Regions from separate parts of the Ihubacter massiliensis genome, predicted to be linked through region 2. Evidence: riboswitches for the same ligand, from Rfam matches in the RefSeq annotation. Region 2 holds a riboswitch; the other holds the start of a gene.
What was found. Region 2 has a riboswitch for ZMP and ZTP ahead of NIA71_RS10240 (formate--tetrahydrofolate ligase). Riboswitches for the same ligand answer to the same signal wherever they lie in the genome.
Positions count from the first base shown of each region.

Region 1: linked by a shared signal. The riboswitch ahead of pflB (formate C-acetyltransferase) and the one ahead of NIA71_RS10240 (formate--tetrahydrofolate ligase) in region 2 are both predicted to bind ZMP and ZTP.

Region 1 is NZ_JAMXVH010000001.1:672,758-679,700, forward strand. It holds RNA gene rnpB (RNase P RNA component class A) at 1-22, shown strand, start outside; gene NIA71_RS03025 (GGDEF and EAL domain-containing protein) at 149-2,065, shown strand; ZMP/ZTP riboswitch at 2,144-2,225, shown strand; gene pflB (formate C-acetyltransferase) at 2,283-4,514, shown strand; gene NIA71_RS03035 (DUF4234 domain-containing protein) at 4,629-4,979, shown strand; gene NIA71_RS20035 (DUF2752 domain-containing protein) at 4,984-5,361, shown strand; gene NIA71_RS03040 (MATE family efflux transporter) at 5,452-6,837, shown strand; gene NIA71_RS03045 (hypothetical protein) at 6,829-6,943, opposite strand, start outside.
Region 2 is NZ_JAMXVH010000001.1:2,202,630-2,209,572, forward strand. It holds gene NIA71_RS10225 (double-cubane-cluster-containing anaerobic reductase) at 1-423, opposite strand, end outside; gene NIA71_RS10230 (acyl-CoA dehydratase activase) at 460-1,221, opposite strand; gene NIA71_RS10235 (hypothetical protein) at 1,459-2,055, shown strand; gene NIA71_RS10240 (formate--tetrahydrofolate ligase) at 2,484-4,160, opposite strand; ZMP/ZTP riboswitch at 4,275-4,359, opposite strand; gene NIA71_RS10245 (ribonuclease HII) at 4,393-5,058, opposite strand; gene ylqF (ribosome biogenesis GTPase YlqF) at 5,051-5,896, opposite strand; partial or broken gene rplS (50S ribosomal protein L19) at 6,390-6,719, opposite strand; gene NIA71_RS10260 (glycyl radical protein) at 6,859-6,943, opposite strand, start outside.

The DNA.
Region 1 (6,943 bases), 1.5 Mb from region 2:
CGGCTTACGGGCTGCCCGAAACTTATAAAAGATTGAAAATAAAGGCCTAGTATGGTAAACTTCTAGAGAAGAATCATGATTCTAGAAGTTTTTTTGTTGGTGCAGTTGCTCCGTAAATCCATATCAAAAGAGGTAAAAGAGGTGCCCAATGCATTGGAATATTGCAGCAGAATGTATTTCACTCGTATACTTGCTTATCATTTGGTTCTATTCCCGAAAAAGCAGCTTGGTCCCATCGCTGAAAAACCGCTTGTTCTACTTTTGTTTCGCAGCGACTTTTTGCGCGATCGGCTTTAACATTTTATCGACCGCAATGCTTTCATACCCGGAGCACTCCATCAATCTTTTGACCTGGCTTGTGACGACCATCTATTTCATCGCCACTCCTCTGATGGGAATGGCTTACTTTTTCTATACCATCGCAACAGTCTTCGAAGGCCAGGGAAACGCCCTTAAAATCATGAAATGGACATCTATTCCAGGAATTTTCTACTTGGTGCTGGTGTTGATCAACCCCTTCTGCAAAGAGCTGTTTCACATCGACGCATCCGGCGCATATTTCCAGGGACCCCTGATCATAACCACTTACCTGATCTTCTACATTTACTGCCTGGCAGCGATCACCGTCGCTTTTGTCAGAAGAAAACAGGTGGACCCCATTATTAGAAAAATTCTGGCCACCTTTCCCATTATCGCAGTGCTGGTCATCATTGTTCAGCAGCTTTATCCCACCGTCATTTTGTCCGGATCCGCCGCCACCTGCGCGCTGCTGATCATCTATTTGTATTTGCAGAACAAACAGAATTCCACCGATTATTTAACCGGATTGCCCAACAGGCAGGAATTCCTCAAAATGCTGGAATTGCAGACGAGAAAATCGCGAAATTTTACCCTCATTGTACTCTCGCTGAGGGACTTTCGCCGCGTCAACGATACATACGGCCAGCATACAGGGGATCGATTTCTACGTGAAATTGGAAACTTTTTAATTAAAAGAGCGCAACCGCATTGTTTATATCGTTACGGAGGAGATGAATTTGCTCTGCTCTGTCAAGGGACAAGCGATCAAGACATAAAAAAGATTGTAGAGAGCCTGACCGCCCGTATGCAGGAACCCTGGTCAGTAGACGAAAACAGCTGTGTCATTCCGGCAGCCATCGGTATCGTACGCTATCCTCAAAGCGCAAAGGTTGTCGAAGATTTAATCAATGGCATTGAATATGCAGTAGCCAAGGCAAAAGACAGCAAGCGGGCAGGCGCGTATTACTGCGGTCAGGAGATGCTGAAAGCAGTGCGCAGGCGATCACAGATTATCACTATTTTAGAGAAAAACCTGGAAGCAAACACCTTTTCTGTTTTTTATCAGCCGATCATATCGAATCATACCGGACAATATGTGGTTGCCGAATCCCTCTTGCGAATTCCCAATTCGCCTCTTGGTCCTTTGTATCCCAACGAATTTATTCCCATTGCAGAGGATACGGGGATCATTGTCGATATCACCTATCAGGTTTTACAAAAGACATGCCGGTTCATCAATCGAATATCAGAAGTAAACCCTAATTTTGAAGGGGTCCATGTGAATTTTTCCGGGCATATGTTCTCACAGATAGATTTGGCGGACCGGGTGGAGGGAATTATAACCAGCAGCGGTACTCCTTTTAACAAGATCAAAATAGAGATAACCGAAAGCATTTTGCTGGAAAACACTAAATGCGTCAGTGAGTTCGCAGAGCGTATGCAGAAAAAAGGTGTACGCATGGAGCTGGATGATTTCGGGACAGGCTATTCCAATATTGTATCTGTTATGACCATGCCTCTGGATACGGTAAAATTGGATAAAAGCCTGATTTGGGCTGCCATGAATAGTAAAAAGTCCGCGATGATGGTCAGAAGTATTACAAGAATTTTCCACGAAATGGGGATGCAGGTATTAGCGGAAGGCGTAGAGACAGAGGAACAAGAACGCTTTGTCAGCCAATGCGGAATTGATTTGATCCAAGGATTCCTGTTTGCCAAACCAATGGCCGAAGATGAAGCGTTTGCTTGGCTCAGAAAACTTTGAGCAGCCGCAGCCGTAGGAAATTTTGAACAATATTCACATAAAATTTCTTGACAATAACCCCCAAGATATAGTATATTCAAAAAGTCATATGACTGACGGAAGTGGAAAAAACCACATGGAGTATGATCGTGAACTAAAGCCGACCGTCTGGGCTAAGAAAAAGCCCGGATGGTGCGGCTTTTTCTATTTTGATCGATTATATGGAGGGAAAGATAACATGCGCAAAGAATGGGAAGGATTTAATAGCGGAAACTGGAGACACGTGATCGATGTAAGGAATTTTATTCAAAAAAACGTAACGCCCTACAGCGGCGACGACTCTTTTTTGGAAGGACCCACCGCACGAACGGAAAAAGTCTGGAACAGATGCAAAGAGCTGTTGCTGGAAGAGATCGAACATGGTATTTATGATGTAGAAACTGACGTAGTTTCCGGTATCGATAACTTTAAGCCGGGATACATTGATCAGGAAAACGAAGTGATCGTAGGACTTCAGACAGATGCTCCTCTCAAACGCATGATCAACCTCTACGGCGGTATCCGTATGGCTGAATCCGCCCTGGAGCAGTACGGATATGAAATGAATCCGGAAATCAAACGGCGTTTTCATGAATTCCGTAAAACCCACAATGAAGGTGTGTTCGATGCTTATCCCAATCGAACCAAGGTTGCAAGACATAACGGCCTTTTGACCGGCCTTCCCGATGCCTATGGAAGAGGCCGGATCATCGGCGATTACAGGAGAATTGCGCTCTACGGCATCGATTATCTGATCGAGCAGAAACAGCAGGATATTGAGATGGCCGACGGTCCGATGACCGATGAGCTGATCCGTATCCGGGAAGAGCTCCGCGAGCAGGTGCGCGCACTGAAAGAAGTTAAGGCCATGGCTGCAAAGTATGGAATCGACCTGAGCCAGCCTGCGGCCGACGCTCGTGAGGCCGTACAGTTTGTGTACCTGGGATACCTGGCCGGTGTTAAGGAGAACAACGGAGCGGCCACTTCTTTGGGAAGAACGTCCACCTTCCTGGATATCTATATCCAGCGCGATCTGGAGCGGGGGACGCTGACGGAAAAAGAAGCCCAGGAATTGATCGATCAGTTTGTCATTAAGCTGCGCTTGGTGCGCCATCTGAGAACCCCCGAATACAACGAACTCTTTGGAGGCGATCCTACCTGGGTAACGGAAGCCATCGGAGGTATGAGCGTAAAGGGAACAACGCTGGTTACGAAAAACTCCTTCCGTTATCTCCATACCCTGAAAAACCTCGGTACAGCGCCGGAGCCCAATCTGACCGTGCTCTGGAGCCAGAATCTTCCGGAAAATTTCAAGCGCTACTGTACCAAGATGAGTATTGAGACCGATTCCATCCAGTATGAAAACGATGACGTGATGCGCCCTGTTTACGGCGACGATTATGCCATTTCCTGCTGCGTTTCCGCCATGAGCGTGGGCAAGCAGATGCAGTTTTTCGGCGCCCGGGCCAATGTGATCAAATCCCTGCTCTATGCCATCAACGGCGGCGTGGACGAGCTGACGGGCGATCTGGTCATCCCCAAAATCAAGCCTCTTGAATACGACGATGTTTTGGATTTCAACGAAGTTATGCTCAGCTATAAGAAAGTACTTGCTTATGTTGCCGAGCTCTATGTGGATACTATGAATGTGATCCATTATATGCATGATAAATACGCCTATGAAGCAAGCCAGATGGCCCTGCATGATACCCACGTTGAAAGGCTGACGGCTTTCGGCATCGCAGGACTTTCCTGTGCAGCGGATTCGCTTTCTGCGATTAAATTTGCAAAAGTCCGCCCGGTTCGCAATGAACAGGGCGTTGCCGTTGATTTTGAAGTAGAAGGGGATTTCCCCAAATACGGAAATGACGACGATGCAGTCGACGATATTGCCATTGAAATTGTTAAGCATTTTTCCGCAGAGCTGAAAAAGCATCCGATGTACAGAGATGCCAGACATACGCTGTCAGCATTGACCATCACTTCCAATGTCATGTATGGGAAAAAGACCGGGAACACACCGGACGGCAGAAAATATGGAGAACCGCTGGCGCCGGGAGCAAACCCGATGCACGGAAGAGATGTGAACGGTGCAGTGGCTTCGCTCAATACCGTTGCAAAGATTCCATATCGCACCGTATGCCAGGACGGCGTTTCCAATACCTTCTCCATTGTCCCGGAAGCACTGGGCAAGGATGCGCCACAGCAGGAATACAATTTAGTGTCGCTGCTGGACGGTTACTTCTGCCAGGGAGCTCATCATCTCAACGTGAATGTGATGCGAAAAGAGCTTTTGAAAAAAGCAATGGAGCATCCGGAACAGTATCCGTCTCTAACGATCCGTGTATCCGGCTACGCCGTCAACTTTGTGCGCCTCAGCAGAGAGCAGCAGGAAGAAGTGATCAAGCGGACTTTCCACGGAGCAATGTAAAAATTATGACATTATTATTAATAATTCCTGATTTTTCTTGCATAAGAACTGGCATCAATCTATAATTGGAACGTATCATAGGATTAGTAAGTAAAAGAAGGGATAGAAACAGAAATGAACAGAAACATAGCTTTATCGATTGTATTATCGATTGTAACCTGCGGCATTTATTCGATCTATTGGTTTGTTGTGCTGACTGACGAGGTGAATCGGGAAAAGCCGGAATACGCTGCGGATATGTCCGGTATCGCCTGTTTTTTGCTCAGCCTGATCACCTGCAACATCTATGGTATCTATTGGGCGTTTAAAATGGGGGAAAAACTGGATACGATCAAATCGGAAAGGGGCATCGTTACCGGCCATGACAGCAATGTGCTGTACTTGATCCTGGAATTGTTCGGATTTAACATCATTGTGCTGGCCTTATCCCAAAACGAGATGAATAAAATTCACCCGATTTATTAGCATGATGGAGTCTGGCAGAAAACGCTGCAGAAAAGTTGCTTTGATCTGGGGAAGCCTCCTTTCGGCAGGCCTAATCTTTGCATACGGAGCTGTTCACTGGGGGTGGTGGCTGCCTTGTATTTTTAATCAGGCCACGGGCCTTAAATGCCCAGGCTGCGGAGTATCACGGATGTGTCTTGCCCTTTTGCGCTTTGATTTTGCCGCCGCATTTTCCTGGAATCCAGCAGTTTTTCTTTGCCTCCCCTTTCTTGCGTATCTGTTGATCTCGCTCAGTCTGCGGTACATACGTCTGGGCGGTTTGCAGCTGAGCAAGTGGCAGCAGCGGGGATGCTGGATAATGGTCGCATTTCTGCTGGCCTTTGGAATTTTTAGAAATCTGTAAAGTTTTTTTTATACAAATAAACAGGAAACTTTGTTGAATTTTGTTTCAAATCGTAATATAATATCTCCTTGTGATAAGGAGGTATTTTTTATGAGTGAACAGATTCAGGGAAACAAGATGGGCACTATGCCGATCGGAAAATTGATTGCGACTATGCCCTGGCCAGCTATTTTATCCATGTTGATTCAGGCGCTTTATAACATTGTCGACAGTATCTTTGTGTCGATGATCAGTGAGCAGGCTTTGTCTGCGGTTACCTACATCTTTCCTGTGCAGATGCTGCTTATCGCAGTTGGCGTCGGTACCGGCGTCGGCATCAATTCTCTCATCTCCAGAAGATTGGGAGCCAAACGCTTTGAAGAAGCCAATATGGCGGCAAGCTGCGGTTACCGGCTGTCCTTTTTCAATTGGATTGGATTTGCCTTAATCGGAATCATTTTTTCCAACATTTACATGAATTTTCTTTCCGATACGCCCTATATTGTGGAGAACGGGATTGACTACATGCGTATCATTACAATTGGTTCGATTTTTGTATTGGTACAAGTTACAACCGAGAAGATTCTTCAGGCAACTGGAAATATGCTCTTTCCAATGCTTTGCAGCATAGTAGGAGCCGCAACGAACATTGTTCTGGATCCGATTTTGATCTTTGGAATCGGCCCATTCCCCCAAATGGGTGTTACCGGCGCAGCGGTAGCTACGATCATCGGACAACTGTTTTCCATGATCTTGGGACAAATTCTTCTGTTTAGAAAGGACCATCAAGTGGTTGTAAAAGTTCGCGGCTTTAAGATGGAAAAAAACGTAATACGGGATATTTATTCGGTAGGTCTTCCGGCTATTTTAATGCAGGCGATGCTTTCCATTCTCCAATTTGGGCTCAACGCTATTTTGGCAGGTCTTTCTGAAACGGCAGTTGCTGTAAATGGTGTCTATGGAAGATTGCAATCCTTTATCTTCATGCCGGTGTTCGGCCTCAACCAAGGTGCTTTGCCGGTAATGGGGTACAACTACGGAGCCAGGGACAAAGAACGTCTGACAAAGGCATTTAAAGTGGCCTTTTTGATAGCATTTGTGATTATGACTGTGGGCTTGATTCTATTTCAGCTGTTCCCGCGTCAGTTTTTAAGTCTTTTCAATGCCTCCGAAGGTATGTATCAAATCGGGATTCCGGCGCTGCGGACCATCAGTCTCTGTTTTATTCCCGCCTCCTTTGGTATCCTGGCATCGTCCTTTTTCCAGGCCACGGGGCACGGCGTCATGAGCCTTTGGGCATCGCTGATCCGCCAGATGATTGGAATTCTGCCCCTGGCGTGGCTGCTGGCCAGATTAGGAGGATTGGAAATGGTATGGTACGCTTTCCCCATCGCAGAAGTAATGGGAATTGTCTTCAGTATTATCGCCATGCGCCATATTTTCAAAAAAGATATTGCCAGACTGGATGCGAACGAATCGCCCGCATCCTCAACGTAGAATTTTAATGGGGACGCCGTCAGCTTCCCGGTCCTCGGAATCCATACGTACCAGATCATATATGAGAGGATCCTCAATCAAATGCGTCCAGACTGTATAAGTAGCC
Region 2 (6,943 bases):
CCAGAGGACCAGCCCGGCTTCGCTGTTTTTATTGGGAAGCTCCATGATATGTACCGGTTTAAAATCAGCCATATATTCATACATTTTTTTCTTTCCGTCACAGGTCGTCTCGCCCACTACCAGATCGGAAAAGAAAAAGAAAGGACACTTGTCCGTTTTTCCAAACCCGTAGCTGGATTTGATCAGCGGGCAGAGATTTTTCGGTAAATCTTCTTCAGCCGCGGATATAGTTTCATCCGATGTGGCGCAGAGGGAAACCGGCGCTGCTCCCGCGGCCAATGCCAGCTCCTGGGGAAAGTAGGTGCAGAACATGCCCACGACCGGGATATTCTGTTCCTTCAAATCTTTCACCCGCACAAAAGCGTTCCTTCGTTCTTCTGCAAAATCTTCAAAAATCTCTGGTAGTTCTTTTCTTACATCCATGTTCATTTCCTTTCTGTGACTGTATGAGCAGTTTTTTTATTTACCGGCCTTTTCTTCGGCCAGAATTGATGCTCCCAGTGCTCCCGCGTATCTGCCCAGCTTTAGCGTCCTTACTTCTGTACTGAGCCGCTCCTCGATTCTATCTGCAAATTGGCGGCAGTGGCTCAGCCCGCCGGTGAGGTAAATTCCTTTTTTTGCAGGCCGCCTTCCGTAGAGCTGCGCTACTTTTTCCGCTACCGAATCGACGATCCCGGCGGCGATATTTTCTTTCGGGTGTCCTTCTCCCATATAGCTGACGATCTCCGACTCAGCGAAAACCGTGCACAAAGAGCTGATGGCCAGCGGCTTCCCCTCTTTAGCCAAAGCAAAGAGCTCATCGATGGTCACGCCCATGCGGTTTGCCATGATTTCCAGAAACTTTCCTGTACCGGCGGAGCATTTATCATTCATCAAAAAATCGCAAACCTGCCCGTTTTCGATCTGTATAATCTTGGTATCCTGTCCGCCCACATCGATGATGGTGCAGTCCTCTCCCGTCAGCTCAAATCCGCCCCGGCCATGACAGGTGATCTCGGTGATCCGATAGTCTGAAAAATCGACGGAAATCCGCCCGTAGCCAGTAGCGGCGACAGCGCATTTTTCTGCAAGATCAACGCCTGCTTCTGTTAATCTGTTTTTTACCGCCTGGGAGGTCTCCTTGCTGTTCCACCCGGAAGGCATGGCAAAATGGCCGTTGTGGTCGCCTCTGACCACGACTTTTGTGGCCGTGGATCCGATATCGATTCCTATGTAGTCCAATCGTAAGCCTCCTCTCCATTTTCTTCCTGTTATTATAATAGAGCGTTTTGGTAAGCGTCTAATTCATAATTTCTATTAATTACAGCTTTACTAATTAAATTTTAGATATGGGTATTGGTATTCTTTTACTGGACAAACTATGTTACAATGGGATTCAGAGGGCCTGATACCAGATTTAGGGACAGGCTTTCGCTCAGGGGAGATGTGTGTATCAATAACAGGAAAGAAGGTTGTTAAATGAAAAAAATAGTTTGCGTTATGACAGCGCTTTGCCTGGTCCTTGGCATTACGGCCTGCTCAGGTAAGGGTGGCGCAAGCAGCGGGGCTGATTCGGAAAAAGCAGCCGCAAACGTCAGCGCCGATGAAAACGGCCGCTACGAGATTGAAGATGTTTCTTACGTGGTAATGGCGGAGACGGAAAGCGGCGACATGCGTATTACGGAAACAAAGGAAACGGAAGGCAACTATCAGGTGGTACTGATCGATGCGGCCAATACCGGTGATTCCAGCGGCGCTATGACTGTCACAATGACAAAGGAACAGTACGACAAGCAAATTAAAGGTAAGAAAACAGTAAAATGCGATGCCAGAAAGACGGTGTTCCTGGTGCCTTGCAAGGAAGCGGACCAGAAGAAATACCAGGCGCCGGCTTTTGAATATACATTTGTCAAGACTTCATTAGATACTGAGGACAGCAATAAGGATTATATGGTAAAAGAAATGGCAAATATTGTGCTGAAGGAGCTGAACAGCGGGGATGAGGCTGTTAAAGCAAGCCACCTTTGTACAGCAGACTTCGATACCTACAAAAATGCTTTTGCACCGGTGGAATAGTTTCGCAGGTGCATTTACGGATATGCATCTTCCCTGATCGCAGACTGACCATTTAAAAAGACACTCGCCTCAAAGAGGCCGGGTGTCTTTTTTGCTGCCAGCAGCGGCCGGGCTGTGGCTTTGGAAGGGATGATGCTCTTTTCCAAGCGGCGGCTTGCCAGATAAGGCTCTTGAGGAAAAGATTTTTAAAATCACGAAAAACTTACGCTTCTTTCAACGATTGAGCCTCCTTAAATCAAACGTTTGGGAGTCAGTCCTTCTTTTTCTCAGGACGAAGCCCCTCAAACCCACAACTTTACGAAAAATGTGCGGATTTTCACAAAAGTTTTTCCGGAGCTGCCTGGAAATTGGTCATTCCCACCCGCTATATAACAAGACCCCAGGGCTGAAGCAATATGCTCCCGCCCTGGGGTCTTCCAAAAAACGTCTTAGAACAAACCGGTGATCTTTCCGCTCTTATCCACATCGATCTTCTCCGCAGCAGGAACTTTGGGCAGCCCCGGCATTGTCATAATATCCCCGGTCAGCGCCACAATAAATCCTGCTCCCGCAGATACTTTCAAATTGCGCACGGTCAGTGTAAAGCCTCTTGGTGCTCCCAGCAAGGCGGGATCATCAGAAAAACTGTACTGAGTTTTGGCAACGCAGATGGGCAGGTTTCCAAAGCCCAGCTTCTCCAGCTGGTCCATCTGTTTTCTGGCAGCCGGAAGAATATTGATGTCATCGGCCCGATAAATCTTAGTGGCGATGGCACGAATCTTTTCTTCAATGGACAGGTCAAGCTGATAGGATTGGCTGAACGTGTTCGGTTCATCGCAGAGACGCACTACCTCTTTTGCCAGAGCAATACCGCCTTCGCCGCCTTTTCCCCACACTTCGCTGAGAGCTACATGAACGCCCAGCTCTTTGCATTTGGCTTCCACCAGCTTTAATTCAGCTTCAGTGTCCGTCGGGAATCGGTTGATCGCCACAACAGCCGGAAGTCCGTAGACCTGGGTGATGTTTTCCACATGCTGGAGAAGATTGGGCAGGCCTTTTTCCAAGGCGTCCAGATTTTCCTGTCCCAGATCGCCCTTGGCTACGCCGCCGTGATGTTTTAATGCCCGTACCGTAGCTACTACCACAACTGCCGATGGTTTAATGCCCGCCATGCGGCATTTAATATCCAGGAACTTTTCCGCGCCCAGATCAGCCCCGAATCCGGCTTCCGTTACCACGTAGTCCGCCATCTTCATCGCCATGCGGGTAGCCATGATCGAGTTGCAGCCGTGGGCGATATTGGCAAAAGGACCGCCGTGGATAAAGGCCGGAGTATGCTCCAAAGTCTGTACCAGATTGGGCTTGAGGGCATCCTTTAAAAGAGCTGCCAATGCTCCCTGGGCCTTCAACTGTCCGGCTGTTACCGGCTGGTCGTCATATGTATAGCCGACAATAATGTTGGCCACTCGGTTCTTCAAGTCTTCAATATCGCTGGAAAGGCAGAGAATAGCCATGATTTCGCTGGCAACGGTGATGTCGAAGCCGTCCTCCCGTGGCGTTCCGTTGGCTTTTCCGCCCAAGCCGTCCACCACAAAACGCAGCTGACGGTCGTTCATGTCCACGCACCGTTTCCAGGTGATCTTCCTTGGGTCAATTCCCAGCGAATTTCCCTGCTGAATATGGTTGTCCAGCATTGCGGCCAAAAGGTTATTTGCAGCGCCGATGGCGTGCATATCTCCGGTAAAATGGAGATTGATGTCCTCCATGGGAACCACTTGCGCGTATCCGCCGCCCGCAGCTCCGCCTTTTACGCCGAATACCGGGCCCAGAGACGGCTCTCTCAGCGCCACCAACACCTTCTTGTCAATCTTCTTCAGCGCATCGGCAAGGCCGACGGTTGTCGTCGTCTTACCTTCGCCGGCCGGTGTGGGAGAAATGGCGGTCACCAAGATCACCTTGCCGTCTGGGCCATCCTTTTTTTCCTCCAGCAAATTATAGTCTACCTTGGCTTTATAGTTTCCATACAGCTCAATGTACTTCTGGTCAAGACCGGCAGCATCTGCAATCTCTTTGATGTTTTTCATCTCTGTTTCCTGAGCGATCTGAATATCACTTTTGATTTCCATTTCATTTCTCCTTTTCAATCAACGTTTACAAACAGTTATAACTGGGGCCGATTCTCTTGCCTTTTTCAATGGCACAGAAGCTCTCCATATACGCAAAAAGAGCCTGGCAATCCGGACAAATGCCCAGACGGTCGGCTCATCATATACATTATACTCCACGTGGTCCATTCCACTTGTTCCGTCAGTCGTATAACAAATAAATAATAGCATCTCCCTTATGGAGAATCAAGCTTTATTTTAAGAAGTTTTTTAAAAACGTCCGCCTGTGGATCGGGCACGGGCCTTGCTGCCGCAAGCCTTCATAATGGGCTTTTGTTCCGTAACCTTTATTTTTTTCAAAACTGTATCCCGGGTAACGCTGCGCCATTTCCACCATCATCCGGTCCCGAGTGACCTTGGCCAAAACCGAGGCCGCTGCAATGGACAAGCTCTTACTGTCTCCTTTTATGACGGAGGTTTGGGGAATTGGAATGGACTTGATGATCATGGCATCAAAAAGGATATGCTCAATCCCGGCCCCCGCCCTCTCTTTCAGCATACGGGAGGCCTCCTCCACCGCCTGAATCATCGCTTCCTTTGTGGCCTCAAGAATATTGATCTCATCGATCCGCATATGATCCGCCATACCGATTCCATAGGCCAGAGCTTTTTCTTTAATCAGAGGATACAAGGCTTCCCGCTTTTTTTCCGTCAACTTTTTGGAATCGTCGATACCCGGCACATCAAAATCCTCCGGGAGCACCACACAGGCCGCCACCACCGGACCGGCCAGGGGCCCTCTGCCCACTTCGTCCACGCCAGCGATAAACATCACGTCTTTTCCGCATAGCTCCTTGTCAAACTGCTTCATTTCCACAAGCCGCCGGGCCAAAAGCATCTCTTTTTCCTGCTTATTCATGGGGTACCCTTTCCAATGTGATCTTTCCGATCGTTCCTGCGCGAAACTCATCCAGCACCACTTTGGCGATTCGTTCGTAATCGATCTTTTTCCCAGGGAGAATGCAGCCCCGTTTGAGCGCTATCGCTTCCATGGTCTGAATCGGGGTCTCTTCTACTCCGTCCAGCTTGTAGCGCTGTGCCAGAAGTTCCGCATAGCCGTTTTGAAGGACGGCAATCAGCTCCAGGGCCAGGGTAGCCACATCGAGGATTTCGTCCTTGATCGAACCGCAGAAAGCCAGATTAAGGCCTGCTTTCGGATCCTCAAACTTGGGCCAGAGGATCCCTGGCGTATCCAAAAGCTGCATATTGCCCGGAAGGTTGAGCCATTGCTTGCCTTTGGTCACCCCCGGCCTGTCCCCTGTCTGGGCGCTCTTTTTTCCGGTCAAACGATTGATGAGAGACGACTTGCCCACATTGGGCACGCCCACGATCATCAGCCGGTACGGCCGCTGCCTGACCTGGCCGGCGTTTTTCTCATCCTGCAGCCGGGACAGCAGCTTTAAAAGCTGTGCCGCCCCACCGCCCTTCATACAGTTCATCGTCAGGACCTGACTGCCTCTTTTCCGAAAGTATTGCTCCCATTCCTGATTGGCCTCGCTGTCCGACAGATCGCTCTTGTTGAGAATGATGATGCGCTTCTTATTTCTCACCAGTTCGTCGATAATGGGATTTCTGCTGGAAACCGGGATGCGTGCATCGATCACTTCCACCACCGCATCCACCAGCTTCAGATTTTCCTGGATCAGCTCCCGGGTCTTTTTCATGTGTCCCGGATACCAGTTTATATGTTCCATCATAGGTTGTTCCTCTCGTTTTTTCAGTGTACTTTATTATAGCAGGGATTGGGCGGAATTACAATGCAGGGAGCGGACCCTTCGGGCCCGGATTCATAAAGGCCGAAAAGCAAAATTATCGCTAGAACTCGTTTTGGCCTAACTTTACGATGATTTTTCATCGTGACGAAAGACAAAAAGCTTAAAAAGCGATAGTTTCCTGCTGTTTTTAGGTGGATTAGCAGAAAAAAAGGCCTAAAATCATCGCTGGGAAGGCTGCCAGGCACGGATCACGATGATTTGATTTGCTCCCGGCCCCATCTTTTCTGCCATAAAAAAAGGATCGCCGCATATACGACAATCCTTCATTAAGTCAAGCTTATTCTTCGGTCTTTTCCTCTGCTGCCGGAGCTTCTTCCGCAGGAGCTTCCACAACTGCTGCTTCTTCAGCCGCCGCTGCTTTCGCTGCTGCCTTTGCTTCAGCTGCTGCCAGCTGTTCTTCACTGTATTCCTTGGCTTTAATCTTGGCAGATTTACCAGTTCTTTCACGCATATAGTGAAGCTTCGCTCTTCTGACATCACCTTTTCTCACAACTTCGATCTTTTCAACCAGTGGTGAGTGCAGCGGGAATGTCTTTTCCACGCCGACGCCGGAAGCGATTCTTCTTACTGTGAATGTTTCGCTGATTCCACCGTTCTGCTTTTTCAGGACAAAACCTTCAAAAATCTGAATTCTTTCTCTCGATCCTTCTTTAATTTTAATGTGCACTTTTACAGTGTCTCCCACATTAAACGCAGGGATATCTTTTTTGGTGTATTCCTGTGCAATTGACTGCATAATATTCATTGCTCATTTCCTCCTTCCCTCCAAGACGTTCGTGGTGCCCAATTCTGCATCCAGAGGACCGCCCGTAATAACTTTCAATATTTTAGCACAAAAGCTGGAAAAGCGCAAGGATTTTTTTGCCTGCCAACTCTGCCGCCCGCTAAAACTTCTGCACGGTTCTTTGAATGATGTCGTCCTGCATCTCCTTGCACAGCTCGGTGAAAAAGGCGCTATAGCCTGCCACC